2 regions of the Erwinia sp. GW821-FHT03D09 genome follow, and region 2 is predicted to be linked to the other one. Evidence: predicted binding sites of a transcription regulator. Region 2 holds the regulator's gene; the other holds the start of a gene.
The links. The regulator ArgR, encoded in region 2, controls arginine synthesis, uptake and breakdown. The targets are predictions, from matches to a motif close to ANTGAATAAAAATACANT.
Positions count from the first base shown of each region.

Region 1: a site for ArgR is predicted at 4,505-4,522, ahead of argE (acetylornithine deacetylase). Genes of this name have one in related genera too.

Region 1 covers NZ_JBWKUK010000015.1:121,464-128,941, forward strand. The annotation lists gene ppc (phosphoenolpyruvate carboxylase) at 405-3,056, opposite strand; gene argE (acetylornithine deacetylase) at 3,306-4,457, opposite strand; gene argB (acetylglutamate kinase) at 4,635-5,411, shown strand; gene AC07U6_RS16120 (argininosuccinate synthase) at 5,437-6,651, shown strand; gene argH (argininosuccinate lyase) at 6,754-7,478, shown strand, end outside.
Region 2 covers NZ_JBWKUK010000012.1:30,944-38,421, reverse strand. The annotation lists gene degS (outer membrane-stress sensor serine endopeptidase DegS) at 1-50, shown strand, start outside; gene mdh (malate dehydrogenase) at 100-1,035, opposite strand; gene argR (transcriptional regulator ArgR) at 1,485-1,955, shown strand; gene yhcN (peroxide/acid stress response protein YhcN) at 2,419-2,682, shown strand; gene yhcN (peroxide/acid stress response protein YhcN) at 2,797-3,066, shown strand; gene yhcN (peroxide/acid stress response protein YhcN) at 3,164-3,427, shown strand; gene AC07U6_RS13555 (barstar family protein) at 3,509-3,778, opposite strand; gene AC07U6_RS13550 (NAD-dependent succinate-semialdehyde dehydrogenase) at 3,830-5,284, opposite strand; gene aaeB (p-hydroxybenzoic acid efflux pump subunit AaeB) at 5,417-7,375, opposite strand; gene aaeA (p-hydroxybenzoic acid efflux pump subunit AaeA) at 7,389-7,478, opposite strand, start outside.

The DNA.
Region 1 (7,478 bases), on a different contig from region 2:
CGCTTTAGTCCGTGAAGGTGCTATAGAGGTAATGAATACTCAACATGGCATTACTAATGGTGCAGGTGTGGAATAAGAAATATATATCATAACACTTGATGGCGTTGTTATTTTTTTCGTTGTATTTAACCATGCTTATATTCCCGTATGAATAAAATGGTGCTGATTTATTGTGTTTATGTGTGGCTGAAAGCGAGCTGGGAAGAGCTGAAAGGTGCCCTGAGTGGGTAGAATGTTCAAATGACGGGGTTACAGAAAAATATCGCGATCGCGGCTTGTGATCGCTAAAAAAGAAGAACCCCACATTAAAAAGTGGGGGTAGTCGGCACTCTGAAACAGGACGCTCAGCGTCCTGTTTTATACCTGTGAAGTATTAACAGAGCGGGATCTCCCGCCCTTGCAACTTAGCCGGTGTTACGCATGCCTGCCGCCACGCCGGCGATAGTCACCATCAGCGCCTGCTCCACGCGTGCATCGACTTCACCGCCATCAGCTTCCTGCTGGCGCGAGCGGTGCAGCAGTTCAGCCTGCAGCACGTTCAGCGGGTCGGTATAGACGTTACGCAGTGCGATAGATTCAGCAATCCACGGCTGGTCGGCCATCAGATGCGAGTCGTTAGCGATGGTCAGTACCGCTTTGATATCGGAATCCAGCTGGTCACGCAGCTGTTTGCCCAGCGGCCACAGAGACTCTTCCACCAGACGCTGATCGTAGTACTCCGCCAGCCAGAGGTCCGCTTTAGAGAACACCATCTCCAGCATGCCCAGGCGCGTAGAGAAGAACGGCCAGTCGCGGCACATGGTTTCCAGCTGTTCCTGGTGGCCTTCTTCCATCGCCTGCTGCAGTCCGGCTCCGGCACCCAGCCACGCTGGCAGCATCAGGCGGTTCTGCGTCCAGGCAAAGATCCACGGAATGGCGCGCAGCGACTCAACGCCACCGGTCGGGCGACGCTTGGCCGGACGTGAACCCAGCGGCAGTTTACCCAGCTCCAGCTCCGGCGTGGCCGAGCGGAAGTAAGGGACGAAGTCAGCGTGCTCGCGCACGTAGCCGCGATACATTTTACAGGACACATCGGAGAGCTGATCCATGATGCTGCGCCATTCGACTTTTGGCTCCGGTGGTGGCTGCAGGTTGGCTTCCAGGATCGCACCGGTATACAGCGACAGGCTGCTGATGGTGACTTCCGGCAGACCAAACTTAAAGCGGATCATCTCACCCTGTTCGGTGACGCGCAGGCCGCCTTTCAGGCTGCCCGGAGGCTGAGACAGCAGGGCTGCGTGCGCAGGGGCACCGCCACGGCCGATACTGCCGCCGCGTCCGTGGAACAGCGTCAGGGTAATCCCGGCTTTCTCACAGGTTTTGATCAGTGCGTCCTGAGCCTGGTACTGTGCCCAGCTAGCGGCCATCACACCCGCATCTTTGGCGGAATCAGAATAACCAATCATCACCATCTGTTTGCCCTGAATAATGCCGCGATACCAGTCGATATTCAGCAGCTGCCTCATCACATCGTTAGCGTTATTCAGGTCGTCCAGGGTTTCAAACAGCGGAGCAACCGGCAGGGTGTAAGAAATACCGGCTTCTTTCAGCAGCAGGTGGACGGCCAGCACGTCGGACGGTGTTTTCGCCATCGAAATAACGTAAGCGGCGATCGAACCTTTCGGCACATCGGCGGCTACACGGCAGGTATCCAGCACTTCTTTGGTGTCGGCGCTTGGCTCCCAGTTGCGAGGCAGCAGCGGACGTTTGGAATTCAGCTCGCGGATCAGGAAGGCCTGTTTGTCGGATTCTGACCAGCTTTCGTAGTCGCCAAGGCCCAGATAGCGGGTGATTTCAGCGATAGCTTCGGTGTGGCGGGTACTTTCCTGGCGCAGATCGATGCGCACCAGCGGAACGCCGAAGCACTTCACGCGGCGCATGGTGTCCAGCAGCTGGCCGTTGGCAATAATGCCCATCCCACAGGCCTGCAGTGACTGGTAGCAGGTGTGCAGCGGTTCCCACAGCTGATCGTTGGAGATCAACAGGTCTGCCGGACGCGGTAAACGCTCGCCTTTCAGGCGGCGCGCCAGGTAAGCCTGGGTGCTGGTCAGCTGGCTGCGAAGATTTTTCATAATCTCGCGGTACGGCTCCTGCGCTTCCTGATTGCCGCACAGCTCGCGCACTTCCGGCGTACATTCGGACATCGACAGCTCTGAGATCAGCACGGCGATATCGCGCAGGAACAGGTCGGTGGCTTTCCAGCGGCTCAGCTGCAGCACGTGGCGGGTAATATCAGCGGTCACGTTGGGATTTCCGTCGCGGTCGCCGCCCATCCAGGAGGTGAACTGTACCGGAACGAAATCAACCGGCAGGGTATAGCCGAAGGACTCTTCAACCTGCTCGTTTAACTCGCGCAGGAAGTGAGGTACACCTTCCCACAGGCTGTTCTCGACCACCGCAAAGCCCCATTTGGCTTCATCAATGGGTGACGGACGGTATTTGCGAATTTCATCAGTGTGCCAGGCCTGAGCAACCAGCTGGCGCAGACGGCGCATGATTTGCGCGCGGTCATAGTCAGAAAGATCGTTGTGATCCAGCTGCTTAAGGCAGTTGTTCACCTCAACCAGTTTGTGGATCAGCGTACGACGGGTGATTTCCGTTGGGTGAGCGGTCAGAACTAATTCCAGCGACAGGGATTCAATCGCCTCGCGAATGTTAGCTTCGGTCAGGTCCGGCTGTTGTTTCAGGCGTTCAAAGGTTTTCGCCAGCATTTCCGGATGGTTCGCCCCTTCGCCCTTCGGCGAAATGGTGTGGTATTGCTCGGCAACGTTGGTCAGATTCAGGAACTGACTGAAAGCGCGCGCCACAGGCAGCAGCTCATCGTTGGACAGATTTTGCAGCGTTGATAACAGCTCCTGACGGTGGGCATCATTTCCCGCACGTGATGACTTAGAGAGCTTACGGATAGTTTCCACCCGATCGAGAATGTTCTCTCCCAGTGCATCCTTGATGGTATCCCCGAGCAGCTTGCCGAGCATACTGACATTACTTCGCATTGCGGAATATTGTTCGTTCATATGACCCCTGACACCCTCTTTCTTGTACTTGTAACTTTATTTCACCCTTGTGGGTATAACGCAGCCTTTTATCTAGCCACGTTAATAACCATTCGTCAATTGACTTAAATTTGCCGGATCGTGCCGCTAAATAACGAGAATTTATGAAATTTAATTACACCGGAGCGAGATAAGTTATTCTTATCGTCCCGAATAATCGAAATCAGAGGCAAACAGCTGTTTTTGCAGTCGATTGCCCCATTTTTCGCCTCAGTGATAGCAAAAGTGATGCACAACCTGTGTAATCAATTCGCGAGTTGGTTTAATAAACGCCGTATCGATAAATTCATCCGGCTGATGCGCCTGGTTAATTGAACCCGGTCCTAACACCAGCGTCGGGCAGATTTCCTGAATAAATGGCGCTTCGGTACAGTAGTTCACCACCTCGGTTTCGGTACCGAGCAGTTTTTCCACCACCTGCACCAGCTGATGTTCGCGCGGGCACTCGTAGCCTGGGATCGACGGATGCAGTTCACCCACGGTCAGGCGGCCCGGCCAGCGCTCACTCACCGGCGCCAGCGCTTCATTCAGCAGCCCATCAAGATCGCTCAGCGTCAGCCCCGGCAGCGGGCGGATATCCATATGCAGCTCGCAGCAGGCGCAGATGCGGTTTGCCGCGTCGCCGCCGTTGATATGGCCCAGGTTCATGGTGGGGTAAGGAATGGCGAAGCCGCTGTGGTTGTAGCGCGTTTTCAGCGTGTTACGCAGCTCCATTAGCTGGGTAATTGACTCGTGCATCAGCTCAATGGCGTTAACGCCGCGAGCCGGATCGCTGGAGTGGCCGGACTGGCCCTGAATACGGATAACGTTGGAGATGTGGCCTTTATGGGCGCGGACCGGCTTCAGCGATGTTGGCTCGCCGATGATCGCGCAGTCAGGGCGCAGGCTGGTGGTTTCTGAGAAGAATTTGGCGCCGGCCATGGTGGTTTCTTCATCCGCCGTTGCCAGGATATACAGCGGTTTTTTCAGCGCGGACACATCAACTTCACGCAGCGTATCTAAGATGAAGGCGAAAAAGCCTTTCATGTCGGCGGTGCCCAGTCCGTACAGTTTGTTGTCATGTTCGGTCAGTGTAAACGGGTCACGCGTCCAGCGGCCGTCGTCGAAAGGTACGGTGTCAGTATGACCAGCCAGCAGCAGTCCGCCAGCACCGAGCCCACTTTTCGCTAACATATTGAATTTATTGCGTGTGCCAGGAACGGGCTGAACTTCAACAGTGAAGCCAATATCGCGGAACCAGCCCGCAAGCAAATTGATTAAAGTTTCATTGCTCTGATCGAGCGCGCTGTCGGTGGCGCTGATTGATGGCGTAGCAATCAGCTGGCGGTATATCTCAATAAAAGGTGGTAATGTTGTCTTCACTGTTGACAGTCCTTAGGTTAGGATAGTATCAATATTCATGCATTAATAGTGAATAAAAATACATTAACGACGAGCGGATGGAAACCGATAATTTTTCCACCATTTGGCTTGGACAGCCAAAGTGAACATAACCGCATTCTGCAACGTAGTCACATATTTAAAGCGAGTTACTCTCTGATGACCAATCCGTTAATTATCAAACTGGGTGGTGTGCTGCTGGATAGTGAAGAGGCGCTGGAGCGTCTGTTCGATGCGCTGGTGAGCTATCGTGCAACCCATTCGCGTCAGCTGCTGATTGTGCACGGTGGCGGCTGCCTGGTAGATGAATTGATGAACAAGCTGTCCCTGCCGGTGAAAAAGAAAAATGGCCTGCGCGTTACGCCTGCCGATCAGATAGACATCATTACCGGTGCGCTGGCCGGTACCGCCAACAAAACTTTGCTAGCCTGGTCGAAAAAACACGGTATTGATGCCGTTGGCCTGTGTCTGGGTGACGGCGGAAGTGTTAATGTTGCTCAGTTTGATGAAGAACTTGGTCATGTGGGACAGGCTACCCCGGGTTCACCGGTGCTGATTAATACGCTGCTGGGTGCAGGTTTCCTGCCGGTTGTCAGCTCAATCGGCATTACCCAGGATGGCCTGCTGATGAACGTCAATGCCGATCAGGCTGCGACGGCGCTGGCCGCGACGCTGGGTGCCGATCTGATTCTGCTCTCCGACGTGAGCGGTATCCTCGATGCCAACAAGCAGCGAATTGAAGAGATGACGGCTGAAAAAGCCGAGCAGCTGATCGCCGACGGTGTGATTACCGATGGAATGATCGTCAAGGTGAATGCCGCACTGGATGCCGCCCGTACCCTGGGCCGCCCGGTGGACATCGCCAGCTGGCGTCATGCCGAGCAGCTGCCAACCTTATTTAGCGGCGTGTCCATTGGCACCCGTATCCTCGCTTAATTAGAAACGTTTTCAAGGAATCATCATGCAAGACAAAAGCATCAAAAAAATCGTACTGGCTTACTCCGGCGGTCTGGATACTTCTGCGATTATTCCATGGCTGAAAGAGAACTACGGCGGCTGTGAAGTGGTCGCTTTCGTGGCGGATATCGGCCAGGAACGTGGCGATCTGGAAGGCGTTGAGCAGAAAGCGCTGCAGTCCGGTGCGTCTGAGTGCCATGTGGTTGACCTGCGTGAAGAGTTCATCAGCGAATACGTTTATCCGGTGCTGCAAACCGGCGCTCTGTATGAAGGCACCTACCTGCTGGGGACTTCTATGGCGCGTCCAATCATCGCTAAAGCCCAGGTTGAGCTGGCGCTGAAAGTGGGCGCAGATGCGCTGTGTCACGGTGCGACCGGCAAAGGTAACGACCAGGTGCGTTTCGAAACCACCTACACCGCGCTGGCTCCACAGCTGAAAGTGGTTGCGCCATGGCGTGAGTGGAACCTGCGTTCCCGTGAAGCGCTGCTGGACTACCTGAAAGAGCGCAATATCCCGACCACCGCGTCGCTGGAAAAAATCTACAGCCGTGATGAAAATGCATGGCATATCTCTACCGAAGGCGGCGTGCTGGAAAGCCCGTGGAACGCACCGAACAAAGATTGCTGGGTGTGGACCGTCGATCCACTGGAAGCGCCGGATCAGCCTGAACAGGTGACCATTGTCGTTGAGAAAGGTCGTGTAGTAGCGGTTAACGGTGAAGCGTTAACGCCGTTCGGCTGCCTGGACAAACTGAATGCGATCGGTGCACGTCACGGCGTGGGTCGTATCGATATCGTAGAAAACCGTCTGGTCGGCATTAAGTCTCGCGGCTGCTACGAAACCCCGGGCGGTACCATTATGGTTAACGCGCTGCGTGCCGTTGAGCAGCTGGTTCTGGACCGCGACAGCTTCAAATGGCGTGAGCAGCTGGGCCTGGAAATGTCCTACGTTGTTTACGATGGTCGCTGGTTCGCACCGCTGCGTAAATCTCTGCAAGCATCTGCAGAAGCACTGGCTGAAGAAGTGAACGGCGAAGTGGTACTGCAGCTGTACAAAGGCCAGGTGACGGCGATTCAGAAGAAATCTGCCAACAGCCTGTACTCTGAAGAGTTCGCCACCTTCGGCGAAGACGAAGTGTACGATCACCGTCACGCGGGCGGCTTTATCCGTCTGTTCTCCCTCTCTTCACGCATTCGTGCGCTGAACGAGAAAAAGTAATTAATTTGGTCGCGGTGGGCGAGGCGTGCCTCGCTCCTGCCTGATTTCCAGAGTGCGGCACCCGTGCCGCCTCTTGCATAATTTCTGAATGGAGTACTGAGCATGGCACTTTGGGGTGGGCGGTTTACGCAGGCAGCAGATCAACGTTTCAAACTGTTTAATGATTCACTGCGCTTCGACTATCGTCTGGCAGAGCAGGACATCACCGGTTCCGTTGCCTGGTCCAAAGCGCTGGTGACGGTCAATGTATTAACCGTAGAAGAGCAGCAGCAGCTGGAAAGCGCGCTGAATGTTCTGCTGGAAGAAGTGCGCGCGAATCCGCAGCAAATTGTGGAAAGCGACGCCGAAGATATTCACAGCTGGGTGGAAGGCAAACTGATTGATAAGGTCGGCGCGCTGGGTAAAAAACTCCACACCGGCCGTAGCCGTAACGATCAGGTCGCAACCGACCTGAAACTGTGGTGCAAACTGCAGGTTAGTGAGCTGTTGACTGCGGTTCGCGAATTCCAGCGGGCGCTGGTGGCCACCGCAGAAGCAAACCAGGACGCGGTGATGCCGGGTTATACCCATCTGCAGCGTGCGCAACCGGTGACCTTTGCGCACTGGTGCCTGGCGTATGTTGAAATGCTGGCCCGCGATGAAAGCCGTCTGCAGGATACGTTAAAACGCCTGGACGTCAGCCCGCTGGGCTGCGGTGCGCTGGCGGGTACGGCTTATGAGATCGATCGCGAGCAGCTGGCTGGCTGGTTAGGTTTTGCTTCTGCCACTCGTAACAGTCTGGATACTGTTTCCGACCGCGACCATGTGCTGGAGCTGCTGTCCGATGC
Region 2 (7,478 bases):
CGCTACCGGTCACGGTGCAGGCATACCCGGAAGAGAACAAAAGCCAGTAGCGGAAAACTGGCTGCATTGCCCCGTCGGACGACGGGGCAAAATGCGGACTTACTTAATAAAATCTTCGCCAAGAGCGATATCTTTTTTCAGCGTGTCCAGCATGTGATCAAGCGACTGCTGTTCAAACGCGCTCAGTTTGCCAATCGGACGACGTTCAACGATACCGTTTTTCCCCAACAGCAGCGGCTGTGAGAAGAAACGGGCGTATTCGCCGCTGCCTTCAACATAGGCGCATTCGACAACATCGCTTTCCCCTTTCAACGCGCGAACCAGAGAAAGCCCGAAGCGTGCCGCAGCCTGACCCATTGAGAGCGTAGCTGACCCGCCACCCGCCTTCGCTTCAACAACCTCAGTACCGGCATTCTGAATGCGTTTGGTCAGATCCGCCGCTTCCTGCTCGGTAAAGCTGACGCCTTCAATCTGCGACAGCAGAGGCAGGATGGTAACGCCAGAGTGACCGCCCACGACCGGAACGTTGAGCTCCTGCGGCTGCTTGCCCTTCAGCTCAGCCACAAAGGTGTTGGCACGGATAATATCCAGCGTGGTCACGCCGAACAGTTTGTTTTTGTCATACACACCGGCCTTTTTCAGCACTTCTGCTGCAATGGCCACCGTGGTATTAACCGGGTTAGTAATGATGCCAATCAACGCTTTCGGCGCGGTAGCCGCAACCTGTTCAATCAGGTTGCGTACAATGCCGGCATTGACGTTAAACAGGTCGGAACGATCCATACCCGGTTTACGCGCTACGCCAGCGGAAATCAGAACCACATCAGCGCCCTGCAAAGCCGGGGTCGCATCTTCACCGCTGAAGCCTTCAATTTTGATTGCTGTAGGGATATGGCTAAGGTCTACCGCAACGCCCGGGGTTACGGGGGCGATATCATAGAGAGAGAGTTCTGAACCAGCCGGAAGCTGGGTTTTCAGAAGGAGGGCCAGAGCCTGACCGATACCACCCGCTGCACCGAGAACTGCAACTTTCATCCTAAACTCCTTATTATTTTGAGCATGTTATGCCGGGAAATCCGTCTGCTTACGACCTTAGACGACCTGCGGGATAATGACGATAGCGGGTTTACTGTTTTGCGTGCTTAAGCACTAAAAAGCAGCAAATGCTGAAGATATGCCCGCATTACATCCTGTTATCGCTGGTCGCCAGTCGTTGCAACATGCAGACATCGTGATCCGGCGTACCTTACACCTATAGCACTTATCCGAACAACATCAATTTTATAACAAATTGTTCACTTATTGTACAAAGTAGTACCGGAGGGTTAGATTTCTTTTCAGTACCAAGTTTGTTAAACTTCAGCCCCCTGCCAGGCTATCACCTCGCACCATAATTTTAGTTTGCATAAAAATTCATTTAATTGCATAATAATGTACTATCCCGCTTGGGGTTCCCCTATTAACCTCCTTTTTATCGGTAACCTATGCGTAACCCATCAAAGCAAGAAGAACTGATTAAGGCGTTTAAAGCCTTACTGAAAGAAGAAAAATTCAGCTCGCAGGGCGAAATCGTCAATGCGCTGCAGGAAGAAGGCTTCGAGAACATCAATCAGTCAAAAGTCTCGCGGATGCTGACAAAGTTTGGCGCGGTACGAACACGCAACGCGAAAATGGAGATGGTCTACTGCCTGCCGGCCGAGCTAGGCGTTCCTACCACCACCAGCCCGCTGAAAAACCTGGTGTTGGATGTAGACTTCAATGATGCTTTGGTGGTGATCCATACCAGCCCGGGAGCCGCTCAGTTGATTGCCCGCCTGCTCGACTCGCTGGGGAAAGCCGAAGGTATCCTTGGGACTATTGCCGGGGACGATACCATCTTTATTACCCCTGCCCGCACCTTCACCGTTAAACAGCTGCATGATGCGATCCTGGTCCTGTTTGAGCAGGAGCTTTAAAGGAAAGAGTTATAAGCAGTTCTGTGGTACCCAACCGCTTAACCTCATGCTAACACCTGTTACATGGGCCATTCTTGAGCTGTCGTAAGGCAGCTCTTACTTCACTCTTCGAGCCAGCTTCTCCCTCTTCTCCCCTTCATCAGTAGATATCACTGGATTTTCGCGAGAAAACAGCCTGCCTGGCAGAGTGCTATTTATTTCACCTGTGTGATCGACCGCAAATAACCGCACAAATAGTTAAATTCATCCAGGTTGATGTTTTTACGTGAATTTAACAAAGCCAGAGCAAAATATAAGCATCTTTTATAACTACTAGTTATTAAAACCGCACACAGTTGCAATAATTTCCAGAAAAATATTATTAGCCTGCTATTAATATTTCCCGTTATCAGATCTATACTTGTTTCCGTGATGAGAATCACAGTAACTAAAAAGATAAAAACAGTTGACGAGGAATAAAATCATGAACGTTAAAACTACTATTGCCGCTCTAAGCGTACTCTCTACTCTGTCATTCAGCACATTTGCCGCCGAATCTGTTAATGCCACTCAGGCGCAGAATCTCCAGTCAATTGGTGTGGTCAGCGTAAGCGGCATCACCGGTTCGCCAATGGATATCCGCCAGGCGCTGGATAGCAAAGCGACGGAGAAAGGTGCCAGTGCCTACCGCGTTATCGAGAGCTATCAGAACGGTAACTGGCATGCTACCGCTGAGATCTATAAATAAAGCCGATTTAAAAAAATCATTCAGCATCAATACGATCAGTACGGTAACCCCAAGAATAATAAATGCTTTTTAGTCCTTTCGGTTACCGAAAAAACATTATCTGGAGTCAATATCATGAAAACTACATTTACTATCGCTGCGTTAGGTCTTGCTTCTGTTCTTTCATTCGGTGCCAGTGCTGCACAGCTGGTGACTAACGCTCAGGTTGCTCAACAGAATCTGCAGTCTGTCGGTACCATCAGCGTCAGCGGCATTGATGCGGCGCCAAGCGATATCCGCCAGCAGTTGTCAGATAAAGCTGACCAGCAGGGTGCAACCTCTTATCGCGTGATTGAAGCGCATAACGATGGCAACTATCACGCTACGGCTGAACTGTACAAATAATTGATCGTGCCGGATGCGTGGCATCCGGTGGTGATATCGACGACCTGGTCATTATGCTGTAGCCCGTAGGTTGTTGATTACAAATGGGAGATAATCTATGAAAATCAAAACAACCATCGCTGCATTGAGCCTTCTGTCAATGATTGGTTTCGGCGCTTCTGCCGCCGAACTGGTCAATAGCCAACAGGCAGAGAACTTGCAATCTGCGGGGACAATTACGTTAAGCGGTGTGGCCGGAGTACCTTCGGATATTCGCCAGCAGCTGTCACAGAAAGCAGATATGCAGGGTGCCAGCGCCTATCGCGTGGTAGAAGCCCGCAATCAGGACAACTGGCACGTGACCGCTGAGATTTACAAGTAATTCCTCGTCGAGGCTATCCATTGATAGCCGCCTATGACGAACCCTTTGGCCCCGTTCGCCGGGGCCCTTTTTGATAAAAACTTATCTGACATTGAAGAGGAGCTGGCCCTCCAGCTCCTCTTCAGCTTCGTCAAATAGCAGGATCAGCGCACCATAGCGGCGCTTCTGTCCACTTCCCAGATGAATAAACTCAATTTCCAGCGGCAACGGCACCTTCGCCGCGATCAGCACATCCCATAAACTGTCGAGATCGGTAATACCGTGTGGCTCAAGAGCGAAGCGCTCGCTGAACTGACGATAAAAATGCGCCCGATCGACAATCACATTAAAGTCAAAAATCTCTTTTCTCATTAAGGCTGCTCCGCTGAAAAAACTGCCGGACGACGCTCGTCGCCCGTCGGATTACAGTCCGCCGATATGCAGGGCTTTTACCTCAAGGAACTCCTCCAGGCCAAGCACCGACCCTTCACGCCCCAGGCCTGATTCTTTTACACCGCCAAAGGGAGCCAGTTCGGTCGATACTGCACATTCATTAATGCCTACCATGCCGCTTTCCAGCGCCGCCGATACGCGAAATACCCGCTGCAGATCCTGCGTGTAAAAGTATGCAGCCAGACCAAACTCGGTATCGTTGGCACGACGAACCACCTCTTCCTCTTCATTGAAGCGGAAACAGGCGGCGACCGGGCCAAAGGTTTCTTCTTTTGCCAGTTTCATCTTTTCACTGGCATCGGCAATCACCGTAGGCTGCCAGAAGTTTCCGCCCAGCGCGTGCCGGGCACCACCGACCACGATGCGCCCCCCGTTTGCCACCGCATCGTTAACGTGCTCTTCCACCTTTTTCAATGCGGAAGCTTCAATCAATGGCCCGACAACGACACCTTCTTCAGCCCCGTTGCCAACCTTCAGCTTTTTCACTTCCTCGGCCAGCCGTTCCACGAAGCGATCGTAAACACTGTTTTGGATATAGAAGCGGTTGACGCTGACGCAAACCTGGCCGGCGTTGCGGAACTTATTGGCAATCGCCCCCTTCACCGCAGCATCAATATCCGCGTCGTCAAAAACGATATACGGGGCATTACCCCCCAGCTCCATCGACACTTTTTTCATTGTTTCCGCCGCGTTGCGCATCAGCAGCTTGCCGACCTGCGTGGAACCGGTGAAGGAGATTTTTCTCACCTCTTTACTGGCCATAATCACGTCGCTGATGGCGGCGGTATCGCCAGCTACCGCATTAAGTACACCGTCCGGTACACCGGCTTTTTTTGCCAGCGCTAACAGTGCGAATGCTGATAACGGAGTATTGTTGGCCGGCTTGATAATCCCCGTGCAGCCTGCGGCCAGCGCCGGACCCAGCTTGCGGGTCAGCATCGCCATCGGGAAATTCCAGGGGGTAATGGCCGCCACCACGCCGATCGGTTCACGGGTGGCCAGAATGCGCGTTCCGGGCCGGGCAGGTGGAATAATTTCACCATTGGCGCGCTTGGCCTGTTCGGCAAACCACTGAATAAAGCTGGCGGCATACAGCACCTCACCTTCAGCTTCCTTGAGTGGTTTGCCCTGCTCGGCGGTCATCAGCTGCGCCAGCCAGGTTTTATTTTCCAGTATCAGCTTATACCAGCGATAAAGAATTTCCGAGCGCTGACTTGCCGTTTTCGCTCGCCAGGTGGGGAAGGCGGCCGCCGCGGCTGCAATCGCCCGTTCGGTTTCTGCTTTACCGGCTTTAGCAACTTCAGCGATGGTTTCGCCGGTGGCAGGATTGAATACCGGGAACGTGGACTCCGTTCGCAGCCACTCTCCTGCCGCCAGGTATCCGGTCTGGAACAGTTCATTATCCTTAAATGATGAGATCGTCATGATTCCTCCTGTTTTGATTGCCATTATCTCAATAAGTATAGATGGCAAACCCATGCTGTTTTGTGACGGAGTGATATCGGCAGGAGGAAAATGCGGGGTCGGTGCCGGTAGCCTGCGCTACCGGCGGAAGGATCAAATCTGAATCAGGGTGTTTTGGTATTTTTTCAGCATCTGAGCAAGCCGGGCAACCGGTTCGGTCACGCCGATCGGTGCCTCATACAGCGCCAGCTTTTGCTGGTAAATATCAAATTCGGACAGCAGACGGGTGAAATAGTGACGCCGTTTCGCATCAGTACTCGCCGAAATAACACGGTCAGCGGTGTGGCGCAGCTGTTTATGGAAGGCCGACAGATCGTCATTAATCGGAATATCCGCATCGCGCAGCCTTTGATGGCCAATAATCAGCGTCAACGCCAGGCGGAATTTATCAATATCGCCAGGGAAGATATTCAGCAACATAAACAGCTGCTGATACAGCGCGGGTAGATGGTTTTCCCGCCGCCTCGCCGTATTGGTCGTCATCGCTGATACCGCCGCATACATAAAGCGATTCAGCAGCGTGCGGCCTATACGCGCCTTGGAGCTGTCGCGAATAAGCAGAATCACTAACAGCGCCACAAAACAACCAATAGCCTGCCCCAGCGCACCGTCAAGGAAAGTACTGACGTGGAAGGTCATAGGGTTATCCAACGTCAAAATGTTAATTGTGCCGACCAGCGCGCCCAGCGTACCGATTTGACGCCGCTGAATAAAGATACCGGCCACAAATGCCATCACGCCAAGGGCAATACACAGCAACAGCATACTTTGCTGCGTAGCGGGCATGATAACCATGTAGTAGAGCGCTCCGAGCGGAACGGCAAAAATCATCCCGTAAAGAAAATCCTTGGCCATCATTAACGGGTTTGGCATACGCATAGCAAGAGCGGTAATGACCGCCAGCATAATCATCGCCCCGCTGCCAGAGGTCCAGCCGGTCCACAGCCAGAATAATGAGCCCACGGCCGTGGCAACGAAAGTACGAAGACCGTTAATTAACGCATGGCGAGTTTCTGCCGACCGCATTCTGACCACCGGTTCGGCATTCAGCACCTCTTCTTCGATACGGCTGATGCTGCTGTTGGTGTGAATTCCTTTCAGCAGCAGCAAATAGCGGCTGGCCGCAGCGACCCAGCTGCGAATGGTTGCCGGAGTATTTTTGCTGCCGCTGACGGTGATAATCCGGCGCATGATTTTCATCCGCTTATGGATATCTGCCGTACTTTCAACCGGCTTTTCAAACAGCAGTAGAAACTGTGGCGGCACATATTCCGGGCGGGAGTTCTGGATCAGGAACGTTTCGCAGGCCTGGGTAATCAACGTCAGCGAAAGCGTGTTCAGCACCGCCATTCGGCGCTCCACCTTCGGCCATCCGCCCGACTCCATCATCAACAGCGAACGCATTCCTTTCAGAGCCGTGGTACGACGAACCAGTCCAGCCCAGGTTTTATCCACTTCATCCTTGTCGGCATGGGCGACGCAAAGCTGCATCAACCGATACTGTTCCAGCAGAAGTGCATCGGCCTCACGGTCGATATCCTGCTTGATGGATCGCGGCGAAAACAGCATATCGGCGAGAATAGCGCAAACAATACCAATAATGATTTCGCTACAGCGCTCTACGGCAAACTGCGGGGCCAGCAACAGCGAACCACTGGAATCAACGCTCACCACGATAATCAGCGCGGTATAACCGGCCAGGCCTAAGGCGTAGGAGTTCTCAAGCTTGATTAACGATGACAGCCACACGCACACGCCGGCCCACAGACAGCACAGCAGCAGCATCAGAAGCGGCGCGCGGATGGTGGCGATCATGATGGTCAATGCTGCTATACAGCCGAGAAAGGTCCCGACAATACGCAGCATTCCGCGGTAGCGCAGTGCACCGGAGAAGGGATCGCCCCCGGCGGCAAAGGCCGTGCCGCCGGCAACAATAGCGGCGGTCATCACCGACCAGCGCGGAGTTTCAAGATTGAATTCAAAGCCGACAAACAGCGCCAGAATGATGGCAAAAGTCAGCTTGATGGGAAATCGCAGACGATACCACTGCATCATTTACTCCACCTTAGCCAAACTCGCGCAGGCGATGCATCAGTTTCATCAGCGGGGAGATGTCTTTTTCCTGGCGATCCTGCGCACCGGTAACCACAACGGT